Regions from separate parts of the Acidovorax sp. FG42 genome, predicted to be linked through region 4. Evidence: predicted binding sites of a transcription regulator. Region 4 holds the regulator's gene; each other region holds the start of a gene.
The links. The regulator sigma-54, encoded in region 4, starts transcription at its own class of promoters, with help from an activator protein. The targets are predictions, from matches to a motif close to TGGCANGNAANCTGCTTT.
Positions count from the first base shown of each region.

Region 1 (5,722 bases), on a different contig from region 4:
AGGCCGTTCCACTGGCTGATGTCTGCCGCCTTGAGCCCACCGACGCGAGCGTGGATGCGCGGGCCCGTGGTCATGGCGAGTATGAACACGATCTCATCGGCAGAGGGCGCGCCCGGAACACGCACTTCGATCGCGTCGAAATGGCTGCGCACATAACTGGCGTTGATATGGGTCAGGGGCACATCCAGCGCCGCGCCGGGGCCGCCCACTTTCTTGGTGGAGGGCACGATGGACAACGCGTTGGCGGGCTGCCCCGTCTTCTCCTCGGACTGGCCTTTGGCGTAGGCGTTGCGGTCACCTTTCCAGCCCAGCAGCTCACGCATGGCGTAGCCACCGGGCACATGCCACAGCGCGCCGTGTTCCAGCTCACCCGCCGCGCCCACAATGGCACCCTTGCCATAGGTCTCGATGCGCTCGGCCGGCACCGCCATGGCCTTCAGGAGGCGCTGGGCCATGTCCAGCCCCACATCCTGCAGCGCGTCCATCATGGGGAGGATGTCGGGCTCGTACCGACCCGCAAACGGGTTGGTCAGCACCGCGCCGATGGCACCACGCAGCAGCGGCACATCGGCCACCGGCCCGAATTCGTGCTGGATTTCCTCAAGATGGGTGAAAACGCGTCGTATCTGGATCATTTTGGAGACCTGTGCAATTCGTTAAGCAAATACTGAACCAACTTCCGATTCCGCCACCGCATTCCGGGGCCACACCGCGTTCGCCAGCGTCTGGGGTGCCGAGGTCGCCACAAACTGCCCCTGACAGGCCAGCAGTGCAAACCACAGCAGGCCGCTGGACTGCAATTCTTGCGCTTTTTGCAGCCCCTGGTGCAAGGCCCGGCGCACCGACTCTTCAGGCAAAGCAGGAACATCCACCGTGACGGGAATGGCCCCCAGGTCACTGTCGTCCCGCATCTGGTATGCCGGCCTGCGGACAATCCGCGCATCGGCCACATTCACCGCGTTGGCCACGATGGTCGCCGCTGCATCCGCCTGCGCCGCCGTGCGCGCCAGCACCGTCACGCTGTCGGCAATGCCGAGCGACTGGCTGCGCCCCCGCCAGCCGCTGGTGGCCACACCGCGCACCGGCATGGCGCTGTCGATGCGGATCTGTCCATCCAGTACCAGGCCGTTGCGCAACTGTGCAGCATTTAGTGCAGCAATGTCAGCGTACACCCCCACCGTGACCGACTGGCCCAGCGCCAGGTGCAGCGCAATGTCGCCGCCGTTGTTGACCCAGGCGCGGTCTATGCCCGGCTGCTCGTAGCAAGCCAGAATCTCCTGCGCCACCGCGCCCGCCACCGCCGCCATCGATGTGATGAAACCTGCGCGATAAGGGTTGCAGGCGGCCCACATGCGGCGCGCCACCACGCCCTGCAACGCGCAGTGCGCACCCACCGGCGCCCGCAGGCCGGGGAGTTCATTCACCAGCTCCTGGAGCAGCCCTTCAAAGCGCTGCCACGCGCGCTCATGCGCCAGGGCCACGGCGTCTCGCGCCCCTTCGGCCTGGAGGATAAGGTCCATCGGGCCATGCTGGAAATGCCAGCGGCCATCGGACAGGGGATTGCGGCAAGCGTTCACGGCGCGATCCACTTAACCCAGCAGAGGTGGGCGACCCAGCGGCCACGGGTTGGCCGCGGGCAAGGTTTGCCACACGCGCGTCTGCGGAGCACCGTCGTTGTGCCACGCGCCGCGCTCCAGCACTTCGCGCAGGCTACGGATCTGCTCGCTGTGGCCGCCCAGCGCTTCGTAGTCTGCACGGCGCATGCTGAACTCGATGGGCGCCACGATGGCGGGCGTGGGCACGGTGCCAAAGCTGTTGTCGGGCATGCGCAGCACGTCGGCCATCACGGTGATACCGCCGCCCGGCCACACATAGGCGGGGGCACCGCCACAGGTCACATTGACCAGCGCGTTCTTGATGGAACGCGTGAGCAGCACCGGGTTCTCTGTCACCCCTGCGCGCAGGCTGCCGCCTGCACCGCCGAGGAACAGCACGGAGGCCAGCGAGGGCTCGCAGTTTTCGCCGATGCGGTCCACGATGCGACGCACTTCGGCGGGCATCTCGGCCTCCACCGGATGGAGTTGCGCGTCCAGCACGTACCAGGACGCATGCTCCCCGGTGGTGGAGGTCATCAACAGGCGCAGCCCCGGCCAGGCGACAGATTCGTCCCAGCCCTCGATGATGGACAGCGGGTCGGCAATGTCGGTACCGCCCCAGCCGGTGCCCGGGTTGGCCACCTGAAAGTAGCGGCCCGGCGTGGACTTGCGCCCGCGCATCTGGATGCCCGAGGGCTTCATGTCCAGGCAGCGGCCCGCCTGGTGCTCGGTGAGCACGCCGGTGATGTGGTCGTCCACCACCACCACCTCGTCTGCATGGCCAAAGAACTGGCGCGCAAAGATGCCGATGGCCGCAGAACCGCAGCCCACGCGCATGCGCTGCTCGGCCACACCGTTGACGATGGGCGCGCGGCCGGCCTGGATCACGAGCTGCGAGCCACCGTCGATGGTGAACTCCACCGCCTGCTTGTTGCCCAGCGCCTGCATCATCTCGGCGGTGATGCGGCCTTCCTTCTTGGTGCCACCCGTGAGGTGGTGCACGCCACCCAGCGACAGCATCTGCGAGCCGTATTCGGCCGTGGTCACATGGCCCACCACCTCGCCCTTGCAGCGCACGTTGGCCTGTTCGGAGCCGAGGAAGCGGTCGGTGTCGATCTTCACCTTGAAGCTGCAGTAGCTGAAGATGCCCTCGGTCACCACGGTGACCATGTCCACGCCATCGGTTTTGGAGCCCACGATGAAGGGCGCGGGCTTGTAGTCCGGGTAGGTGGTAGACGAGCCCACGCCTGTCACAAACACCTCTTCCGACAGCAGCAGGTCGCCGTTCCATGCGGGTTCAGGAGCCACCTCCGTCCCTGCACCTTCTGCAGCCTCAGCGCGGCCCGCAAAGGGCACCAGCGTGGCCTCGCCTGCCTCCAGCGTCTTGCGCAGCAACACCACCGGGTCCAGCCGCACCAGCACGCCCGCCTGGTTGGCGTAGCGGTCGCAAGCGCCTGCGCGGCCTTCGGAAATCTGGCACAGCACCGGACACGCATTGCACTCGACCTTGGCAGCGTTCATGCGCTCGTTGCGCGGCCGGGCGCGCTCCAGCACCTGCGGCAACTCTGGCGCATCCATACCCGGCAGCCCATCGGTCTTGGTGTGTTCAGTCATCGTGGCGACCCATTCATTGCATTGTTGCAAGTGCTTGTACGCGCATTGCATTTTGTGTAGCATTCACTTAACTTAAATGTTGTGAACACTACATTTCGTGTCAATGTAGCGGAATCAACCAGACTCTGCAATGGTGTTTTCGCACCCCCAAAAACGGTGCACGAGGAGCCCCAAAATGACGCACGTTGTGACGGACGCATGCATTCGGTGCAAGTACACCGACTGCGTCGATATGTGCCCGGTCGATTGCTTCAAGGAGGGGCCGGAATATCTGGTCATTGACCCAGACGAGTGCATCGACTGCGCGGTGTGCATTCCAGAGTGCCCGGCCAATGCCATCTATGCCGAAGACGATCTGCCCGAAGGCATGGAAATCTTTCTGCAGTTCAACAAAAAGCTGGCGCCCACGCTACCCACAATCACCAAAAGAAAAGCGGCTTTGCGAGATGCGGAACAATGGAGGGTTGTGAGCCACAAGCTTTCAGGCCTGAACATTGCGCTGTAGAGCGCATGGGGCCCCGAATCTGAGCCAGCTTCAGCCAAATTCCTTATTTGCTTCCAACTTTTCCATCTAACGCACCATGAGCGCCTTTCTTGACGAACGCGTCCTGACGGTCCACCACTGGACGGACCGCCTTTTCTCCTTCACCACCACGCGCGACACCGCGCTGCGCTTCTCCAACGGCCATTTCACGATGATTGGCCTGCGCGGTGAGAACGGCAAGCCCCTGCTGCGCGCCTACAGCATCGTGAGCCCCAACTACGAAGAGCACCTGGAGTTCCTGTCCATCAAGGTGCCCGATGGCCCGTTGACCTCGCGCCTGCAGCACATCAAGGTGGGTGACACCATCGTGGTCGGCAAAAAACCCACGGGCACGCTGCTGATCGACTACCTGCTGCCTGCCAAGCGCCTGTACATGCTCTCCACCGGCACGGGTGTGGCACCGTTCCTGAGCCTGATCCGCGACCCCGAGACCTACGAGAAGTTCGAGGAAGTCATCCTGGTGCACGGCGTGCGCGAGGTGAAGGAGCTGGCCTACCACGACTACATCACCGAAGAACTGCCCAAGCACGAGTTCTTGGGCGAGATGGTCAGCAAGCAGCTCAAGTACTACCCCACCGTGACGCGCGAGGCCTTCAAGCACCAGGGCCGCGTCACCACGATCATTGAGAACGGCCAGCTGGCGCGCGACCTGGGCCTGCCCGCGCTCAACCCCGCCGAAGACCGCGTGATGATCTGCGGCAGCCCCGAGATGCTGCGCGACCTCAAGCACATGATGGAAGAGCGCGGCTTCAATGAAGGCAACACCACGAAGCCGGGCGACTTCGTGATCGAACGCGCGTTCGCAGAGCAGTGATCCCCGGCGGGCCCCACTCCCGGGGCCCGCGTCATCCACCAGGACCCGCCATGTCTGCCACCCCCACCAAGACCCGGACCGCGTCCCCCCGCGCAGCCTCTGCCCGCAAGACGGGCGTGCGCGAGCAGGCCGCACAGACCACGCGCGACAACATCCTGAAGGCGGCGACCAAGGTGTTCGCCCGCTACGGCTACGAAGGAGGCAGCGTGGAGAAGATCTCTAAGGCGGCCAAGTCCTTCGACCGGATGATCTACTACTACTTCGGCAGCAAGGAAGGCCTGTTCATCGAGGTGCTGGAGGAAACCTACCGGCGCATGAACGATGCGGAATCAAAATTGGACCTGGACACCGCCAAACCGGTCGAGGCACTTCAGGCCGTGATCCGCTTTGTGGTGGGCTACTACCGCAAGAACCCCGAGTTCATCACGTTGCTCAACACCGAGAACCTGCACAAGGGCAAGCACATTTCCAAGTCGATGCGCGCCCGTGAATACTCGTCGCCCGCCATCGAGGTGATCCGCCGCGTGCTCGAAAGCGGCCAGGCGCAGGGCCTGTTCCGCAAGGACGTATCGGCGCGCGATGTGTACCTGCTGATCGCCGCCACGGGCTACTTCTACATGTCCAACCGGCACACGCTGTCGGCCTTCCTGGGCGAAGACCTGGAAACGCCTGACGCGCTGGCGCACTGGGAGTCGTTCGTCATCGACACCGTGCTGCGCACCGTGGCGCCAGGCCCCCACCTGCCCAAGGGCAAGGCGGCAGCAGCGGCCTGAATCGACAAGATCAATAAGAACGTGTTTACGATCTTTGCAGGGCCCCGAAAAGATCGTCAACACGTTCTAAGAGATTTTTCCCTGCGGAGTGCCGCGTGGCACCCCGCCCACCACCCCACGAGGAGAATCCATGGCAGAAGCAGCAGCAGGCGGCAAATCGGGCAAGGTCGTCATCCATAACATCGGTCTTTTGTTATCGGGCGACCTGGACCGCCCCATCCTCGACGCCGACACCATCGTGGTGAACGACGGCCTCATCGTGGCCGTGGGCCGCTACAAGGACTGCGATACCGACCACGCCAACACCGTGATCGACGCACGCCAGACCTGTGTGGCGCCGGGCCTCATCGACAGCCACGTGCATCCAGTGTTTGGCGACTGG
Region 1 is NZ_JBMDJM010000001.1:18,154-23,875, forward strand. Features, by position in the region: gene ACODSM_RS00090 (amino acid synthesis family protein) at 1-635, opposite strand, end outside; gene ACODSM_RS00095 (UPF0280 family protein) at 657-1,577, opposite strand; gene ACODSM_RS00100 (6-hydroxynicotinate reductase) at 1,590-3,209, opposite strand; gene fdxA (ferredoxin FdxA) at 3,385-3,714, shown strand; gene ACODSM_RS00110 (ferredoxin--NADP reductase) at 3,791-4,567, shown strand; gene ACODSM_RS00115 (TetR/AcrR family transcriptional regulator) at 4,618-5,340, shown strand; gene ACODSM_RS00120 (amidohydrolase family protein) at 5,471-5,722, shown strand, end outside.
Region 1: the regulator sigma-54 is predicted to act here: its motif matches at 3,254-3,271, upstream of ACODSM_RS00100 (6-hydroxynicotinate reductase).

Region 2 (5,722 bases), on a different contig from region 4:
AGGGTGCACGGCCATGCGGAAGCGGGTCACTTCGTTCATCTTCAGATCGATGTAGGCGTCGATCATGCTGTCGGTGAACACGCCACCCTTGGTCAGGAACGCGCGGTCCTTGTCCAGGTGCTCCAAGGCCTGATCCAGGCTGTGGCACACGGTAGGCACCAGCTTGTCTTCTTCTGGAGGCAGGTGGTACAGGTCCTTCGTGGCGGCTTCGCCCGGATGGATCTTGTTTTCCACGCCGTCCAGACCGGCCATCAGCAGTGCTGCGAAGCCCAGGTAAGGGTTCATCAGTGGATCGGGGAAGCGGGCTTCCACGCGACGGCCCTTGGGGTTGGCCACATAAGGAATGCGGATCGAGGCAGAACGGTTCTTGGCCGAGTAGGCCAGCTTCACCGGGGCTTCGAAGTGAGGCACCAGGCGCTTGTAGCTGTTGGTGCCGGGGTTGGTGATGGCGTTCAGGGCACGGGCGTGCTTGATGATGCCGCCGATGTAGTACAGCGCAAAGTCCGACAGACCGGCATAGCCGTCGCCAGCGAACAGGTTCTTGCCGTCCTTCCACACGGACTGGTGCACGTGCATGCCGGAGCCATTGTCGCCGTGGTAAGGCTTGGGCATGAACGTGGCGGTCTTGCCGTAGGCGTTGGCCACGTTGTGGATCACGTACTTTTGCAGGATGGTCCAGTCGGCGCGCTCGACCAGCGTGCTGAACTTGGTGCCGATTTCGTTCTGGCCAGCGCCCGCCACTTCGTGGTGGAACACTTCGACAGGGATGCCCAGGGATTCGAGGATCAGGGACATCTCGGCGCGCATGTCTTGCGTGCTGTCAACGGGAGGCACTGGGAAGTACCCGCCCTTGACGGTGGGACGGTGGCCACGGTTGCCGCCTTCTAGCTTGGCGCCGGTGTTCCAAGGAGCTTCGTACTCTTCGATTTCGTAGAAGGTGTTGTTGGGCTCAGTGCTCCAGCGAACGCCGTCGAAGATGAAGAATTCTGGCTCAGGACCGAAGTAGGCGGTGTCGCCCAGACCGGAGGCCTTCAGGTAGGCTTCAGCGCGCTTGGCGATGGAGCGCGGGTCACGGTCATAGGCCTTGCCGTCGGCGGGCTCGATCACGTCGCAGGTCAGGATCAGCGTCGTTTCTTCGAAGAAAGGATCGATGTTAGCCGTGCTCGGGTCGGGGATCAGCTGCATGTCGGAGGCTTCGATGCCCTTCCAACCGGCAATCGACGAGCCGTCAAAGGCGTGGCCCGAAGTGAACTTGTCTTCGTCGAAGTGAGAGACGGGCACCGTGGTGTGCTGTTGTTTGCCACGGGTATCGGTGAAACGGAAGTCAACGAACTTGACTTCGTTCTCCTTCACCATCTTCATCACGTCTGCAACGGTCTTGGCCATCAGGTTCTCCTGGATAAAGCGCTTGTTGAAAAAAGAGTTTGCTGAAACAAAAGCAGTTTGCGTGCCAGCCGAGTGCAGCACCGCACTATGAAGGAGCGCTACTGGCAGCAGGTCGGCGTGGCATACGCCCAAAAGCACCAATACGGTGCAATCCATCTTTCTAATCTGGGTCTCAGAGGTTGCGCACCAATTCAGGGCCACAATTTGCACCAAATTCGTGCAAACCTGTTTTTAGTGCCTGCCATGCTGCGGGCACGGAAGACGCTGGCCCTTTGACACCCAGTTCGATATGCCGCCCGTATTGTGGATGATCTACACTGGGCAAACTGAACACCCGCACATCAGGGTGCGATTTTTCAATCTGCTCCATGAGGGGCGTCAACGATGCCTCCATCGCGCCAAAGACCACCACTGACTGCTCGGTCTGCGGCGCGCGGTTGAAATGGGCTGCGTAATGGTGCTCCAGCACCCACTCGATCATGGGCCAGGCCATCACAGGGAACCCAGGAACGAAGTGCACGGATCCACCGCCAGGCCCGTCGCAGCTGAAGCCGGGGATCTTGTTGTAAGGATTGGGGATGATGCGCGCGCCCACCGGGAACATGCCCATGTTGAGGCGGTGCACGTTGTCAGAGCGATCAGGCTCGTAGGGCACGCCCTGCTCTCGCGCCACATCCTGCATGCGTTCGCGGATCAGCGCCTCGGCCTCTGGGTGCAGTGCCAGATCCTGGCCCAGGGCTCGTCCAGCGCACTGCCGCGTGTGGTCGTCAGGCGTTGCACCAATGCCACCACACGAGAACACAACATCGGCCGACGCGAACGCCCGCTGCAAGGTGGCTGTGATCCGGTCCGGGCTGTCCCCCACATAGTCGGCGTAGGCCAGGGACAGGCCGCGTGCCGACAACAGTTCGATCACCTTGGGCATGTGCTTGTCGGCACGTTTGCCTGACAAGATCTCGTCGCCCACGATGATGAGGCCGAAGGTAGGTGTCATGGTGCGTTGTCTCCAGAGGGCGAAATGGCAGGGGGTGGTAGCACGGCCGCAGCAGGGGCCGCAGTTTCCAGCGCCGGCGTGTCAGCATGGCGTGGGGTCAATGCAGACGAGGCCGACGAAGGGGCGGGCTCGGCCATGGGCATATTCGTCCCCCGCTCGGCCCGCAAGCGTTGCAAGGCGGCCAGGCCATAGTGCGTGAACCACAGCGAGGAAAACGCGAACACCAGGGTGTAGATCCAGATCGCCAGTGGCACCAGCACAAAAAACGCGGCGGCAAACACCACACCCGATGCCCACACGATGCTGGGTGCCGCCCCCAGGTAACCCGTGACGATGCCAATACCCAGCAGGCTGCTGCGATGGCGCCGGAAGATCTCCTGGCGCTCCTCCTTGCTGGCGTGGTCCGCCAGCGCATCAAACACCATCACCCGGTAAGTCAGCCACCCCCAGATCAAGGGCGGCAGAACGAGCACCAGCGGCGGAACCAGCCACAGCGGAACCGAAACCACCAGCGCCACGAGCGCCAGCACCGTGGAGCCCACGGACCAGGCAACACTCGCGATGAAAGACCCGCCTTTTTTGCGCTCCAGGTCCGGAAAACGCCGGGCAGCCACCAAGGCCACCAGGGCAGGCGTCATAAGCACCGCCACGGCCAGCAGCGACACCACCACCAGTACAGGTGCCACAGCCAGCACCACCATCAACGGCGCCATGACGGCCGTCACATCCCTCAACCCCCAGCCCTGGAGCCAGCCCCAGACGCTGGCCAGCAACGAGGAGGCGTCGAGCAAAGTGCGCATTGCCTGCACTGCCCCGTCCCAGTAAAAATAGCCCAGGCCCATCGCCAACAAGGCCATCAAGACCAGGGGCAGGAGCGACAGCGCGATCACACGCGGACGCAGGCAGTAGGCGGCGGCACGCCAGAAAGAATCAAGCAGTAATCCCATGGCGGCAAGCATACAGGCAGCGCCCGCCGGGTCGCTCAGGCCTTGCCCAGCAACCTCAGTACGCCCCGCCATTGCTGGGACCAGAATCCCCTGCCGTAGTCGCGCACGCGGCCATCGGGGCCCGGCTCCACCTGGTCGCGCACGCCGGTCGGATCAAACCGCTTTTCGAAGTTGGCCGTGCCCATCAGCATGTCCCACCAGGGCAGCAGCACCCCGAAGTTGTGCCCGCCGAGCACCACGCGCGGTGGGGTTGCGGGTTGGCCCGATGTCGCCGCAGACGAGGGCTTGACCGTCTCGTGGCCAATGCCGATGCTGTGGTGTCGGCGGTGAAACCGGGGGCTGATCCAGAGCCGCTCGCCCACCTGGCCGAACCACAGCCGTACGTTGGCGTGCTGAAAGCTCTCGCTGAGCTGGGTGATGGCGACGATGGCAATGAACTGCCCTGGCGCAACACCAATCAGCTGCGCCACCGCCACCAAAATCACGTCGCGCAGCAGGTCGTCGAGCAGGTGGTTTCGGTTGTCGCTCCACATCGTCATCTGCTGCTGCGCATGGTGCAGCGAATGCAGTCGCCACCACCACTCGAAGTGGTGCTGCCCCCGGTGGATCCAGTAGTCCACAAAATCGAACACCACCAGGTACAGCAGCAAACTGACCCAGGAGATGTCCGTCACACCCGGCCAGATGCCATCGAGCTGGAACGTGCTGACACCCGCCACACGCAAGGCACCAAACAGTGAATCCGCCAGCGGATCCACCGTGAAAAACAGCGCCAGCCGGAACAATCCCAGCCGGTGAATCAGGGTGTAGAGGATGTCAGTGCGAATGGTGGCGCGGTCATTGATCTGCTCCACCGGCCACCAGCGCTGCATGGGGCCAATCACAGCCACGATGACCACCAGCTGCAGCAATCCCACCAGCAGCCAGCCGGATGCCTCATAGCCGTTCTCCAGCAGGCTGGCCAGCCCTGTGGTGAACATCATCGGCTGCAGCACGCTCTCAAAAAGCCATTGCTGCACGCTGTCAAATACGCCGCCTAGCCATCCCATCGTGTTGCGCTCCCTGGCACCCGTTTATTCATGCACCCATCCGGCAACTGCGCCCTGCGCCACTGCATCCATGGTCACACTGGCCCCCACAGCCCCTCTAGCGAACCTGAGCCACTGCGGCTGCATAGTCCGGATGGTCCCGCAGGGTGCGAAAGCAAAACCCTCGCTGCTGGAGCCCTTCAATCAAAGGCTCCAGCACGGCGGGCGCCCAGGCGTCCTTGCGCGACCAGATCCCCAGGTGAGCCAGCAGAATGTCGCCACTGTGCACATCGCGCAGCGCCTTGTTCAGCAACGCGGTGTTGCTGGCCGTCTCACTGGGCAGCTCATCGCCCAAAAAGCCGGCGGGCGACCAACCCACATGCGCGTAGCCACAGGCCTTCGCGCTGGCAATCAATTGTGCAGAGGTCTTGCCACCCGGCGCGCGGAACAGGGGCAAAGGCGTTTTGCCGGTAATGGCCTTCAAACGATCCGCTGCGTGGGTGATTTCTTCGCAGTATTCAGCCGCCGACATCACAAAACTCTGCCCCTCACGCGGTCCCGCCGAGGGGCGAACCCGAAACGCCGGGTGTTGTGCGTTGCCAGCATCGGCGCGCCAGTACGTGTGGTTCCAGGTATGGGAGGCAAACTCATGCCCCTCTGCAGCGCGTGCACGCCACCACGGAGCCCAATGGTCTCCCAGGCTTCCATCGCCTTCCTTCGTGCGCTCGTTGGCGGCAAAGAAGGTCACGTGCACCTGCTGGCGTTTGAGGACCTCCGCCACCAAGGGCGCCACTTCCATGTGGCCCGTATCAAAGGTCAGGTAGAGAGGCTTTTTGCAGTCATTTTGCGCAGTAGCGCTAGTGAAACATGACCAAGCAGCTATCAATACAATAGCATTGCGGCGCCTGCCGTGAGGTACACGAAGAGCGCTGAGAAACATACCTCTGACCGGCTGTGCAACGCTCAACGCGGTGCGTGCTGCAAGGTCCAAACACCGTGGGGCGATTTACCCACGTTGACCTGACGCACCACCTTCTTGGCCTGGGTGTCCACCACGGACAGCTTCCTTGCCCAACGCGAACTGACGTAGATGTAGCGTCCGTCCGCCGAAACATCCATGCAATCAGGTCCGCCAGGCACAGGGTACGACTCGACGACCTGCTGGGTGTTCATATCGATCTTGCTGATCGAATTGGCTACGCGATTGCTCACATACAGATGGCGCCCGTCGCCAGCGGCACGAAAGGCGTGCGCACCGTTGCCTGTTTTGATCCGCTTGACGCTGACTGCTTCACGCCCGGAGATATCGAACACCTCCACGCTGTCACCGCCCGTGAGGCCCACAAACAGATGTTTGCCATCGGGAC
Region 2 is NZ_JBMDJM010000030.1:1,713-7,434, reverse strand. Features, by position in the region: gene glnA (type I glutamate--ammonia ligase) at 1-1,386, opposite strand, end outside; gene ACODSM_RS22225 (competence/damage-inducible protein A) at 1,559-2,380, opposite strand; gene ACODSM_RS22220 (EI24 domain-containing protein) at 2,377-3,327, opposite strand; gene ACODSM_RS22215 (sterol desaturase family protein) at 3,363-4,376, opposite strand; gene ACODSM_RS22210 (polysaccharide deacetylase family protein) at 4,474-5,295, opposite strand; gene ACODSM_RS22205 (YncE family protein) at 5,319-5,722, opposite strand, start outside.
Region 2: the regulator sigma-54 is predicted to act here: its motif matches at 1,436-1,453, upstream of glnA (type I glutamate--ammonia ligase).

Region 3 (5,722 bases), on a different contig from region 4:
CGCAGGCCTGAACGGCCGCACCCTGCGCTACCCGCGCGGCAAGACGCTGGGCGGCTGCAGCAGCATCAACGGCATGATCTACATGCGTGGCCAGGCGCGCGACTACGACCAGTGGGCCGAACTGACGGGCGAGGCCAGCTGGCGCTGGGACAACGCCCTGCCCTACTTCCGCCGCCACGAAGACCATTGGCGCCTGGACCAGCCCGGGGGTGTGAACGAAAATTTCAAACGCCTGCACGGGAACAAGTCCACCGGCAGCACCGGCGAGTGGCGGGTGGAAAAACAACGCCTGCGCTGGGATGTGCTCGACGCCTTTGCCCACGCCGCCCAACAAGCGGGCATCCCGGCCACCGACGACTTCAACAGCGGCAGCAACGAGGGCGTGGGCTACTTTGAGGTCAACCAGAAAAGCGGCTGGCGCTGGAACACCGCCAAGGCCTTTTTGCGCCCCACCTGCTACGGCCGCCCCAACTTCGAGATGTGGACCAGCGCACAGGCGTCCAAGCTCATCCTCGAAACCCAGCCCGATGGCAGCCAGCGCTGCACCGGCGTGCTGGTGTGGGACGGCCACGAGATGGTCACGGCCCGCGCAACGGGTGAGGTGATCCTGAGCGCAGGCGCCGTCAACTCGCCCCAGCTGCTGCAGCTGTCGGGCATCGGCCCCGCCGCGCTGCTGCGCCAGCACGGCGTGGAGGTGAAAGTGGACCTGCCCGGCGTGGGTGCCAATCTGCAGGACCATCTGCAGATCCGCGCAGTGTTCAAGGTGCAGGGCGTGCAGACGCTCAACACCATGGCCAGCTCGCTGGTGGGCAAGGCCAAGATCGGGCTTGAGTACGCGCTCAAACGCAGCGGGCCCATGAGCATGGCGCCCTCGCAGCTGGGCGCTTTCACCCGCAGCAGCCCTGACCAGCCCTACCCGAACATCGAATACCACGTGCAGCCCCTGTCGCTCGATGCGTTTGGCGAGCCGCTGCACAGCTTTCCGGCGTTCACAGCCAGCGTGTGCAACCTCAACCCCACCAGCCGGGGCACGGTCAACATCAAGAGCGCCGACTTCAAGGCCGCCCCAGCGATTTCGCCCAACTACCTCAGCACGCCCGAAGACCGCCAGGTGGCGGCCGACAGCCTGCGCGTCACGCGCCGCATTGTGGCCCAGCCCGCGCTGGCCAAGTACCAGCCGCAGGAGTGGAAGCCCGGCGTGCAGTTTGAAAGCGACGAAGACCTGGCGCGCCTGGCGGGCGACATTGCCACCACCATCTTCCACCCCGTGGGCACCACGAAGATGGGCCGCGACGGCGACCCGATGGCAGTGCTGGATGCGCAACTGCGCGTGCGCGACGGACGCGGCGGCGTGGTGGCCGGCCTGCGCGTGGTGGATGCGGGCGCCATGCCCACCATCACCAGCGGCAACACCAACTCGCCCACGCTGATGATGGCGGAGAAGGCGGCGGAGTGGATCATCCAGGCAAGGCGGGCGGCGTGAGTACCATCGCGCCGATGTACTCCTCCACTTTCATCTTTGCGACCAAACAGTTCGACGACGCCTTTCACCGCCTGGACGAGGCGATCGCCACCGCCGCCCGTTCCATCGACGGCTACCTGGGCGAGGAGTCCTGGACGGACACGGGCAACGGCCTGGTGTCCAACGTGTACTACTGGCAGTCGCTGGAAGCCTTGCAAACGCTGATGCAACACCCCGCGCACCTGAAGGCCAAGGCCGCGCAGGGGCAGTGGCTCAATGGCTACCAGGTGGTGATTGCGCAGGTGCTGCGCACCTACGGGGACAACCGGCTGGTTGGGCTGCTGCCCACGGCCGGGCTCTTCACACAGGGCACTGCGCCCCACTAGTTTTTTCAAGCCACGGCGCAGAAGCCTCTTGGCAGGTCAGCGGATGCCGCCCACATAGCGCGGCACCTCGGGGGCGGGCTCGGGGGGCGGTGCGGGGCGCGCACGCACCGCCTGCGCCGCTGCATCCAGCAGCGGTCGGCGCTGGGCGGCCGGCGGGCTGGCGTGCAGGGCGTGCTCCAGGCGGTCGGCCCATTCGGCCAAGTCGGGCGCGTTGTCTTCGGTGGCGCGCTGGCGCGCAAACCGCACGATCTCCTGCGCGTAGTCCGCGTTGGCCGCCATCCATTCGGTATCGGTCACGCGCCCTGTCTTGCGCCGCAACAGCACATGCAGGTGGGCGGCAATCGCCAGCTTGTCTGAATCGGGCATGTTCGGCTCCTTACTGCATTGGGGTCATCCATCGGACTGCATTCGCTGGCCCGCACATCACAGGACGCGGCGACACATTCAGCCGCCCAGGCGCTCGCGGTGCTGGGCAATGTCCAGCCCGGTCTGCTCGCTTTGCTCGTCCACCCGCAGGCCCATCGCAAAGTTGACGACACACAGCAGCGCGGCCGTCACCACCAGGCTGTAGGCCCCCACCGCGCCCACGCCGATGGCCTGGGTCAGCAGGCTGCCCGCAGCGCCTCCCACGGTCTTGCTGGCCAGCACGCCTGTCAGCAGCGACCCCACGATGCCGCCAACGCCATGCACGCCAAATACGTCGAGCGAGTCATCCACCCGCAGCAGCCGCTTGAGCCCCGTGGCGCCCCAGTAGCAGGCCAGCCCGGCCACCAGACCAATCACGACGGCCGAGCGCAGCGTGACAAAACCGGCGGCGGGCGTGATGGCCACCAGCCCCGCCACCAGGCCGGAGCACAGCCCCAGCAGCGACGGGCGCCCGCGCACCACCCACTCGCCCAGCATCCACGACAGCGCCCCGGCTGCAGCGGCCAGGTGCGTCACGGCCATGGCCAGCCCGGCGCGCCCATCGGCCGCCACCGCTGAGCCTGCGTTGAAGCCAAACCAGCCCACCCACAGCATGCCCGCGCCCGCCATGGTGAGCCCCAGGTTGTAGGGTTCAAACGGCTCGCGCCCATACCCCGCGCGGCGGCCCAGAAACCAGGCGCACACCAGCCCTGCCACGCCCGCATTCACGTGCACCACCGAGCCGCCCGCAAAGTCCAGCGCGCCCATCTGCGCCAGCCAGCCCCCGGGCTCCCACACCCAGTGCGCCACGGGCGCGTACACCACCAGCGTCCACAGCCCAATGAAGACCAGCATGGCCGAGAACCGCATGCGCTCCACAAACGCGCCCACCAGCAGAGCGGCCGTGATGATGGCGAAGGTGAGCTGGAACATGGCGTACACCGACTCGGGAATCAGCGGCGCAATGTGGCTCACGGCCAGCTTGCCCGCCTCCAGCTGAAAGTCGAGCCCGGCAAAGCCGGCGCGGTCCCAGCCCCCCAGCCAGGCGCTGCCCGGTGTGAAAGCCAGTGAGTACCCCGCCGCAAACCACAGCAGGCTGACCAGCCCCGCAATGGCGACCACGCAGGCCATGGTGTTGAGCACGTTCTTCCTGCGCACCATGCCTGCGTAAAACAGCGCAATGCCGGGCAGCGTCATCAGCAGCACCAGGGCGGTGGAGGTCATCATCCAGCCGGTGTGGGCCGCATTCACCGTGTCCTGGGCCACCAGGGCGGGGCGTGTGAGGGGCGCCGCTATGGCGGGAGCCTCTGGCACGCTCTGGGCCAGCGCGCAGGTGCACAGCCCCAGACACAACGACACGACCACAAACACCCAGTGGCTGACTGCACGCATGCACGCTCCCTTTCGCAATTTGTTACAAGCGCATTGCACGAGCCATGCCAGCCGGTTGCCACCGAATCGGGGCAGAGCAAGCCCCCGAAAGCCGTCCGACGCCCAACAACGGGGGGGCGGGAAACTCCCAATGCACCAGCGGGGTGCAGCCGTTACAGTCACGGCACTCGAAAGCGCGCTTCGGTGTGCCAAGCGAGGGGCCCGAGGAGACAACCTTTCTACCAACAATACAGTCCAAACACCCAACGAGGTGTACACCCTTTCAGGCGCTGGCGATCCCAGCGCCTTTTTCTTGCCTGCCAGGGATGGCCTGCATAACCCTCGCGAGTCAGTGGTAGTGCGGATCGGGATGGGCAGCAAGGCGCCTTTTCACAGCCAATAGCCCGGCTATTGGCAAGAAAAGCAACGCAGCGGACCGCGCGACGCCGCGCTATCACCGACCGCAGGGGGTTATGCAGGCCATCCCTAGATCCTGAGCGGTCCTGAATCGATAGCAGGCCCGGTGCGACAATCCTGCGATGGAATGGATTTTGATGACCCTGGCCTCGCTGCTCGCGGGCTTTGTGGATGCGATCGTGGGAGGCGGTGGACTGGTGATGGTACCGGCGCTGTTTGCGGCTTTTCCGGGCGCGCCCCCGGCCACGCTGCTGGGCACCAACAAGGCGGCCTCGGTCTGGGGCACCGCCATGGCCACCTGGCAATACAGCCGCAAGGTGCAGATTCGCTGGTCGGCCATGCTGCCGGCCGCAGCCGCCGGTTTCGCCGGCTCGTTCGTGGGCGCCTGGGCCGTCACCGTGGTGTCGGCCGACTTCCTGCGCAAGCTGCTGCCCCTGGTGCTGCTGGGCGTGCTGCTCTACACCCTGGCCAAGAAGGAGCTGGGGCGGCACCACACCCCCCGGTTTGCGGGCCGGGCCGAGGTGATTGCCGCGTGCCTGATTGGCGTGCTCATCGGCTTTTACGACGGGTTCTTTGGCCCGGGCACCGGCAGCTTCTTCGTCTTCTTGTTCGTGCGGCTGCTGGGCTACGACTTTCTCAATGCATCGGCCTCGGCCAAGCTGCTCAACTGCGCCACCAACATTGCCGCCATTGCGCTGTTTGCCGCCAAGGGCCATGCGTGGTGGCACTTTGCGGTGACGCTGGCCGTGGCCAACGTGCTGGGCAGCCTGCTGGGCACGCACATGGCGCTCAAGCATGGCACCGGCTTTGTGCGGGGCATCTTCATCGTGGTGGTGAGCACGCTGATCCTGAAGACGGGGTACGACGCCTTCCTGCGGTAGGCCTGCTTTTCACCCACCAGGTGTCGCCTGCCAGGGTGGCATCCAACTTGCAACGCGCTGCACGGCCTACCACCAGGGCGCCTCGAGGTCATCGGGGTTGCCCTGCATGGCCCGAATGTGAACGCGCGTCCTATAATTTCCGCACGTTTCCGTTTGATGACGAGGCCCATCGCCAACGGCGATGTCCGCATCCACCCGCTCCGGCCTGCCTACCCGCAGGCCGGATTTTTTGTACCTGAACCACCCCCCACAGGAACCTGTCATGCAATTTTTCAAGTCTGCCGTTGTCACCGCCGTGGCGCTGTGCGCTGCCCTCGCCGTCCAGGCCCGCACGCTGGACGAAATCAAGAAAGACGGCAAGATCATCGTGGCCACCGAGGGCCAGTTCGCCCCCTTCAATTACTTCGAAGGCACCAAGCTGACGGGTTTTGAGGTGGAAGTGGCGGAGCTGGTGGTCAAGAAGATGGGCCTCAAGCTCGAATGGAAGACCCTGGGCTTTGACGCCCTGTTGACTGGCCTGGGCCAGAACCGCTGGGACGCCGTGATCGCCTCGCACGGCGTGACCGACGAGCGCTCCAAGGCCGTGACCTTTGCCAACCCCCACTACTGCTCGGGCGGCATCATCGTGGCCATGGACGACAAAATCCGCAACGCCAAGGACCTGACCGGCAAGGTCGTGGCCGTGCAGACCGGCACCAGCTACCTGGAGCAGGTCAAGAAGGTCAGCGGCGTGAAGGAAGTGAAGAACTTCCCGCAAGACACCGACGCCCAGCGCGCCCTGATCTCCAAGCGCGTGGACG
Region 3 is NZ_JBMDJM010000024.1:53,535-59,256, reverse strand. Features, by position in the region: gene ACODSM_RS20860 (GMC family oxidoreductase) at 1-1,483, shown strand, start outside; gene ACODSM_RS20855 (antibiotic biosynthesis monooxygenase family protein) at 1,498-1,848, shown strand; gene ACODSM_RS20850 (hypothetical protein) at 1,885-2,214, opposite strand; gene ACODSM_RS20845 (ammonium transporter) at 2,293-3,645, opposite strand; gene ACODSM_RS20840 (sulfite exporter TauE/SafE family protein) at 4,164-4,922, shown strand; gene ACODSM_RS20835 (ABC transporter substrate-binding protein) at 5,185-5,722, shown strand, end outside.
Region 3: the regulator sigma-54 is predicted to act here: its motif matches at 3,678-3,695, upstream of ACODSM_RS20845 (ammonium transporter).

Region 4 (5,722 bases):
GCGGAAGCGGTCGGCCACGGCGTCTTTCACCTTGAGGCCCGCGAAGTTCAGGCTCTGCAGCGGGCTGTGCTGGGCCGTCACTTCGACCTTGAAGGTCTGGCGCGTGGTGAACCAGATCTCCCAGGCCACATCGCTGGCCATGTTGTAGAGGTCGTTCTCAGACCGGTACGGGCGGTGGGCCAATTGCACCAGTACGCGCTGGGCCAAGCGGCTGTGCAGGTTGAGCTGCATGGCCTGGCGCCACGAGGCGCGCAGCAGCACACCACCCCGGCCCACCAGCAGGTCTTGCCCCGTGAGGCCGGTGATGCCATGCACCTCGTCGGCCAGAAAGCCCTCGACGCCTGCGGCGCAGGGGAGAAAAAGTTGGAGTTGGTTCATGTCAATGGGGAGGATACGCGCTCAGACAATGCGTGGGAATCCGGCGTTCCCGCGCAGGCCAGCAGCAGCTGGCGGATGGAGTCCGGGATGGGGGCGACCTTGCGGCTGGCCTTACCGATGAAGACGATGCCAATCTTGCCGCGCGCCACTTCACGGCCGGAGGCCTTTTCGGTCATGCAGAACACCAAGTCAAAGCCGTAGCGGTTGAAGTCTGCGGGCGCCATCTCCACCCGCATGGTTTCGCCATGGAAGCCTTCGGACTTGTACTGCGCCACGATGTCGCCCACCACGATGGACAGGCCGCCCACATCGGCCTCGGGGTAGCCCAGCGACTGGAAGAAGCGCACGCGCGCTTCGGACACCAGGCTGAGCAACTGCGCGTTGTCCAGGTGCCCGCCCTGGTTCACGTGGCTGATGTAGATCTGCAGCTCGGTGGCAAAGCCGAAGTGCGCGGGGAGGTCAAAGACGATGCGGGCCATGGTGGGCTGCGGTAGGTAATACGGAAACAACAGAAAAGGTACGGCATCGCAGGCGCGCCGTGCGCCAGCTGCCGAGGCGGCTACAACGCCTTGCGCAGATTCGCTGGCGCGATCTTGAGCGCCTCGCGGTACTTGGCCACGGTGCGGCGGGCGCATTCGATGCCCTGCTCCTTGAGCATCTCGGCGATCTGGCTGTCGGACAGCGGCTTGGCGGGGTTCTCCGCCGACACGAACTGCTTGATCAGTGCGCGCACCGCCGTGCTGGACGCGTTGCCGCCCGTTTCGGTGCCCAGGCCCGAGCCAAAGAAATACTTCAGCTCGTAGGTGCCGATCGGCGTGGCCATGTACTTGGCGGTGGTGACGCGGCTGATGGTGGACTCGTGCAGGCCCAGTTCGTCGGCAATGTCGCGCAGCACCAGCGGGCGCATGGCCAGTTCGCCGTGGGTGAAGAAGTTCTTTTGCCGCTCGACGATGGCGCGCGAGACGCGCAGGATGGTGTCAAAGCGCTGCTGGATGTTCTTGATGAACCAGCGCGCCTCCTGCAGGCGCTGCTGCATGCCCTGGTGGCCTTCGCCGCCCTTGTGGCCGCGCAGGGCGCCTGCGTAGATGTCGTGCACGCGCAGGCGGGGCATCACGTCGGGGTTGAGCTGCACGATGAAGTTCTGCTGGCCGCTGCCATTGGCGCGACCGGCTTTGCGCACGATGACGTCGGGCACGATGATGTTGCGCTCCACGTCGGCAAACTTGCGGCCCGGGCGTGGTTCCAGGCGGGCGATGAGTGCCATGGCAGCGCGGGTGCGCTCTTCTCCAGCCACGCCGCCTTCGCTGCACAGCTGCGTCAGGCGGCGGATGTCCCGGCGCGCCAGCATCTCCAGCGGCTGCTGGCAGATGCGCAGAGCGGTCTGCACGGTCTCGGGGTCGGCGTCGCTGTCTTCGTCGGCCGCCAACGCCGCGAGCTGCAGCGTCAGGCATTCGGACAGATTGCGCGCGCCCACGCCCACAGGCTCCAGACTTTGCAGCAGGCGCTGGGCCACCGTGAAGCGGTGCACCAGCTCTTCGATCTGTTCCAGGTCGTCGGGCCCGGCGAGGCTGATGGCGAGTTCTTCCAGCGGCTCTTCGAGGTAGCCGTCGTCGTTCAGCGATTCGATGAGAAAACGCAGCGCGGCCGTGTCTACTTCGGACAGGCGCAGCGACAGCGCCTGGCGGTGCAAAAAGGCCGTCAGCGACTCGTGCGATCGGGCCAGCTCGGTGGCATCGGCCTCGTCGCCTTCCGCGTCGTTGCGGGTGCGCGCTGGGGCGTCGCCGCCCCACTCGGCATCGTTGGGCGCCATCTCGACGGTGCCGTCGCCGCTCCAGTCGGGCTCGTCCGAGCCCCCCCCGGAGATTTCAGCGTCGTTTTGGCTGTCAGCGCCAGTACTGCTTGCGCCAGAAGCTCCTGAAAACATAGCATCATCTGCGCTGTAGTCGTCGGCCTGGGCGGGCGTGTCGGCGGCTTCCAGGCCAAATTCCTCGCGCGGGGCTTCGTCCGCATTGCGTTCGAGGAACGGGTTTTCGTCGAGCATCTGCTCGACTTCCTGCGAGAGTTCGAGCGTGGACAACTGCAGCAGTCGGATGGACTGCTGGAGCTGAGGGGTCAATGCAAGGTGCTGCGAGACGCGCAGCGACAGTCCAGGCTTCATCACATGCGGAAATGCTCGCCCAGGTACACGCGGCGTACTTCGGCGTTGTCCACGATCTCGGACGGCGTACCCTGCGCCAGCACACGGCCGTCGCTGATGATGAAGGCGTGGTCGCAAATGCCCAGGGTCTCGCGCACGTTGTGGTCGGTGATGAGCACGCCGATGCCGCGCGCCTTCAAGAAGCCAATGATGCGCTGGATCTCGATCACGGCGATGGGGTCGATGCCCGCAAAGGGCTCGTCCAGCAGGATGAAACGCGGCTGGGTGGCCAGGGCACGCGCAATCTCGACGCGGCGGCGCTCGCCGCCAGACAGCGCCAGTGCAGGTGAAGCCCGCAGGTGGTCCACGCGCAGCTCTTGCAGCAGGGCCGTCAGGCGCTCTTCGATGGCATCGCGCGACAGCGGCTGGCCGTCATCGGCGCGCTGCAGTTCCAGCACGGCGCGCACGTTTTCTTCGACGGTGAGCTTGCGGAAGATGGAGGCTTCTTGCGGCAGGTACGACAGCCCCAGGCGCGACCGGCGATGGATGGGCATGTGGGCCACGGACTGGCCGTCGATACGGATGTCACCCGCATCGCTGCGCACCAGGCCCACGATCATGTAGAACGAAGTGGTCTTGCCCGCGCCATTGGGGCCCAGCAAACCCACGACTTCGCCTTTTTGCACCTCCAGGGACACGTCCTTGACGACCTTGCGGCTGCCATAGGACTTGGCCAGGTGCTGCACCTCCAGGCGGCTGCCCGACTGCGAATCGGGCCCCAGGCGGCTGTTCGCAGGGGTCGCCGGGGTCTCGGGACCAGTACTCACCACGGGCCCGCTCACTTGGCGCCGCCGCCAAGGGTGTTGCTGGGGCGCAGCGCCGGTGCGGGCGACTCGGGCGCCTTGGCGGGGGCTGCAGCGCCGGGCGGCGGGTCCTTGGGTGCCAGCACGGCACGCACACGGCCACCGGGCGCAGGGGTGTCGCCGGCCGCAGCCGAAGACGCAGGCGCCTTCTGGCCATCGACGGTGAACACGTCGGTGAGGTTGTTGTAGACGATCACGGCGCCGGTGATCTCGTCGTTCAGTACCGATCCACGGTAGCGGCGCAGTTCGGCGCGGGTGATGAAGCGCACGTTGTCGGCCTTGCCGTCGTATTCGATGACTTCGCTTTCGCCTTCGATGAACTCGTCAGGCGCTCCGGCCACGGTGTCGCGCTTCTGTCGGAAGAACGCCCGTTTGCCTGCCTCGGCCGTGACCACGCCGTACTGGTAGCCGTCGGCGTCCTGGCGCACATCCAGCCGCGCGCCGCGCAGCACGATGGTGCCCTTGGTCATCACCACGCGGCCCGAGAACACGCTGGTCTGCTTGAGTTCATCGTGCCGCAGGGCGTCGGCCTCGATGTTCATGGGCTTGGCACGGTCTGCCTTTTCGGCATGTGCCATGCCCGCAAGGCCGGTCAGGGCTGCGAGCACAAGGAGGGGGAGTAGGCGGTGGGTCATAGGGCACGAATCTTGCAATGATTGTAGCCACCCGATGGTACCCACCCCGAAAAAAAAGCCCGCATCCGCGGGCCTTTGGGACAGCTTGCCGACAGGGTCGGCCGCTGGTCAGGCTTTGCGTGCCGTAGCGGCCAGGTATTCGACCACCTGCAGCACGGTCTGCATGCTGCCGGCCATCGTGCCGTCGGTGTAGTACTTGCCCGCCACACCCATGGATGGCACGCCTTCGACACCGTACGAATCCTGCAGCTGAGAGGCGCGACGCACCTGATTGGCCACGCTGAAGGAGCCGTAGACCTCCTTGAACTTGGCCACGTCCACGCCCTGCTGGGTCACCCAGGCCAGGATTTCGTCGTCCTTGGCGAGCTTGGCCTTTTCCACATGGATGGCACGGAAGACCTTGGCATGCAGGGCTTCGAGCTTGCCCATGCCTTCAAGCGTATAGAACAGCTTTTGCTGGGGCACGAAGCTGGCGTTGAATGCCACGGGCACACGGCGGATGGAGAGGTCCTTGGGCGCGGCCTTGACCCAAGCGTCCAGTGTGGGCTCGAAGGCGTTGCAGTGGGGGCAGCTGTACCAGAAGAACTCGATCACATCGACCTTGCCAGCGGGGGCGTCTGGGGCGACGGGCTTGTCCAGCCGCTTGAAGTCCTTGCCCTCCTTGAACTGGCGGGCTTGCGCCATGGCGGGGTTGGCCACTGGCAGCGTCAGGGCAGAAGCGGCAACCGCCGAGGCGGCGGACAAAGAAAACTCACGGCGTTTCATGACAAAGACTCTCCTGGTTCAGGTATGCGGGATGTGAGACATCCCTTTACAAAAAGTTCAGCCCTGGCGGTGGCGCCGTTTTTGCAAGCGCTTCAGCGCTGCACGCGCACGAGCGCCGATTCCAGCCCGGCGCCGTCGAGTTTCTCTTTGAGCACCTCGGCATCGTCCCGTTTGGTGAAGGGGCCGATGCGCACCCGGAACACCGCCCGGCCATTTTGCTCACGCTCGCTCACCCGGGCCTCCCAGCCCAGCATGGCCAGCTTGGCGCGCTGGGCGTCGGCGTCGGCCTGGGTGCGGAAGGCACCAGCCTGCACAAAGTAGTCAAACGGGTCCACGCTGCCCTTGGCGGCTGCCTTGGCCACGGCCAAGTCGCCCAGCGGGTCGGCACCCGGCTTGCTCTCTGCCTTGGCCTCGGCTTTAGCGTCTGGCTTGCTCGCGGCAGGCTTGGCCGAAGAGGCTGCGGCGCGCACCTCAGGGGCGGGAGCCGATGCAGGGGCTGACGCGGCTGCCGCCACCGCTGGCGCCGCAGGGCGGGCCGGGTTCTTGCCATACAGCGGCGAGTTCGGGTCCCAGTTCTTGTTTTTCTGGGACTCCGCTGCGTCCAGGTCGGCACCGCGGCCATTGCCCTTGTTCAGGAAGGGCACCGGCACCTTGGTCACGTACACGGCCACGGCAAGCGCCGCGCCCAGGCCCACGATGACCCCGACGATGAAGCCGACAATGGTCCCGCCAGTCTGTTGCTTTTTCATATTGGTAGTAACTGCTTACATTCTGGCTGGGGCCGACACGCCCAGCACGGCCAGGCCATTGTGCAATACCTGGGCGGTGGCAGCGACCAGCGCCAGGCGCGCCTTCTTCACGGCCTCGTCGTCCACGAGGATGCGCTCGGCATCGTAATAGCTGTGGTAGCTGGCGGCCAGGTCGCGCAGGTAGAAGGTCACATC
Region 4 is NZ_JBMDJM010000004.1:17,206-22,927, reverse strand. Features, by position in the region: gene ACODSM_RS05930 (THUMP domain-containing class I SAM-dependent RNA methyltransferase) at 1-378, opposite strand, end outside; gene ACODSM_RS05925 (acyl-CoA thioesterase) at 375-857, opposite strand; gene ACODSM_RS05920 (RNA polymerase factor sigma-54) at 938-2,536, opposite strand; gene lptB (LPS export ABC transporter ATP-binding protein) at 2,536-3,297, opposite strand; gene lptA (lipopolysaccharide transport periplasmic protein LptA) at 3,354-4,013, opposite strand; gene ACODSM_RS05905 (thiol:disulfide interchange protein DsbA/DsbL) at 4,122-4,778, opposite strand; gene ACODSM_RS05900 (SPOR domain-containing protein) at 4,871-5,527, opposite strand; gene argS (arginine--tRNA ligase) at 5,543-5,722, opposite strand, start outside.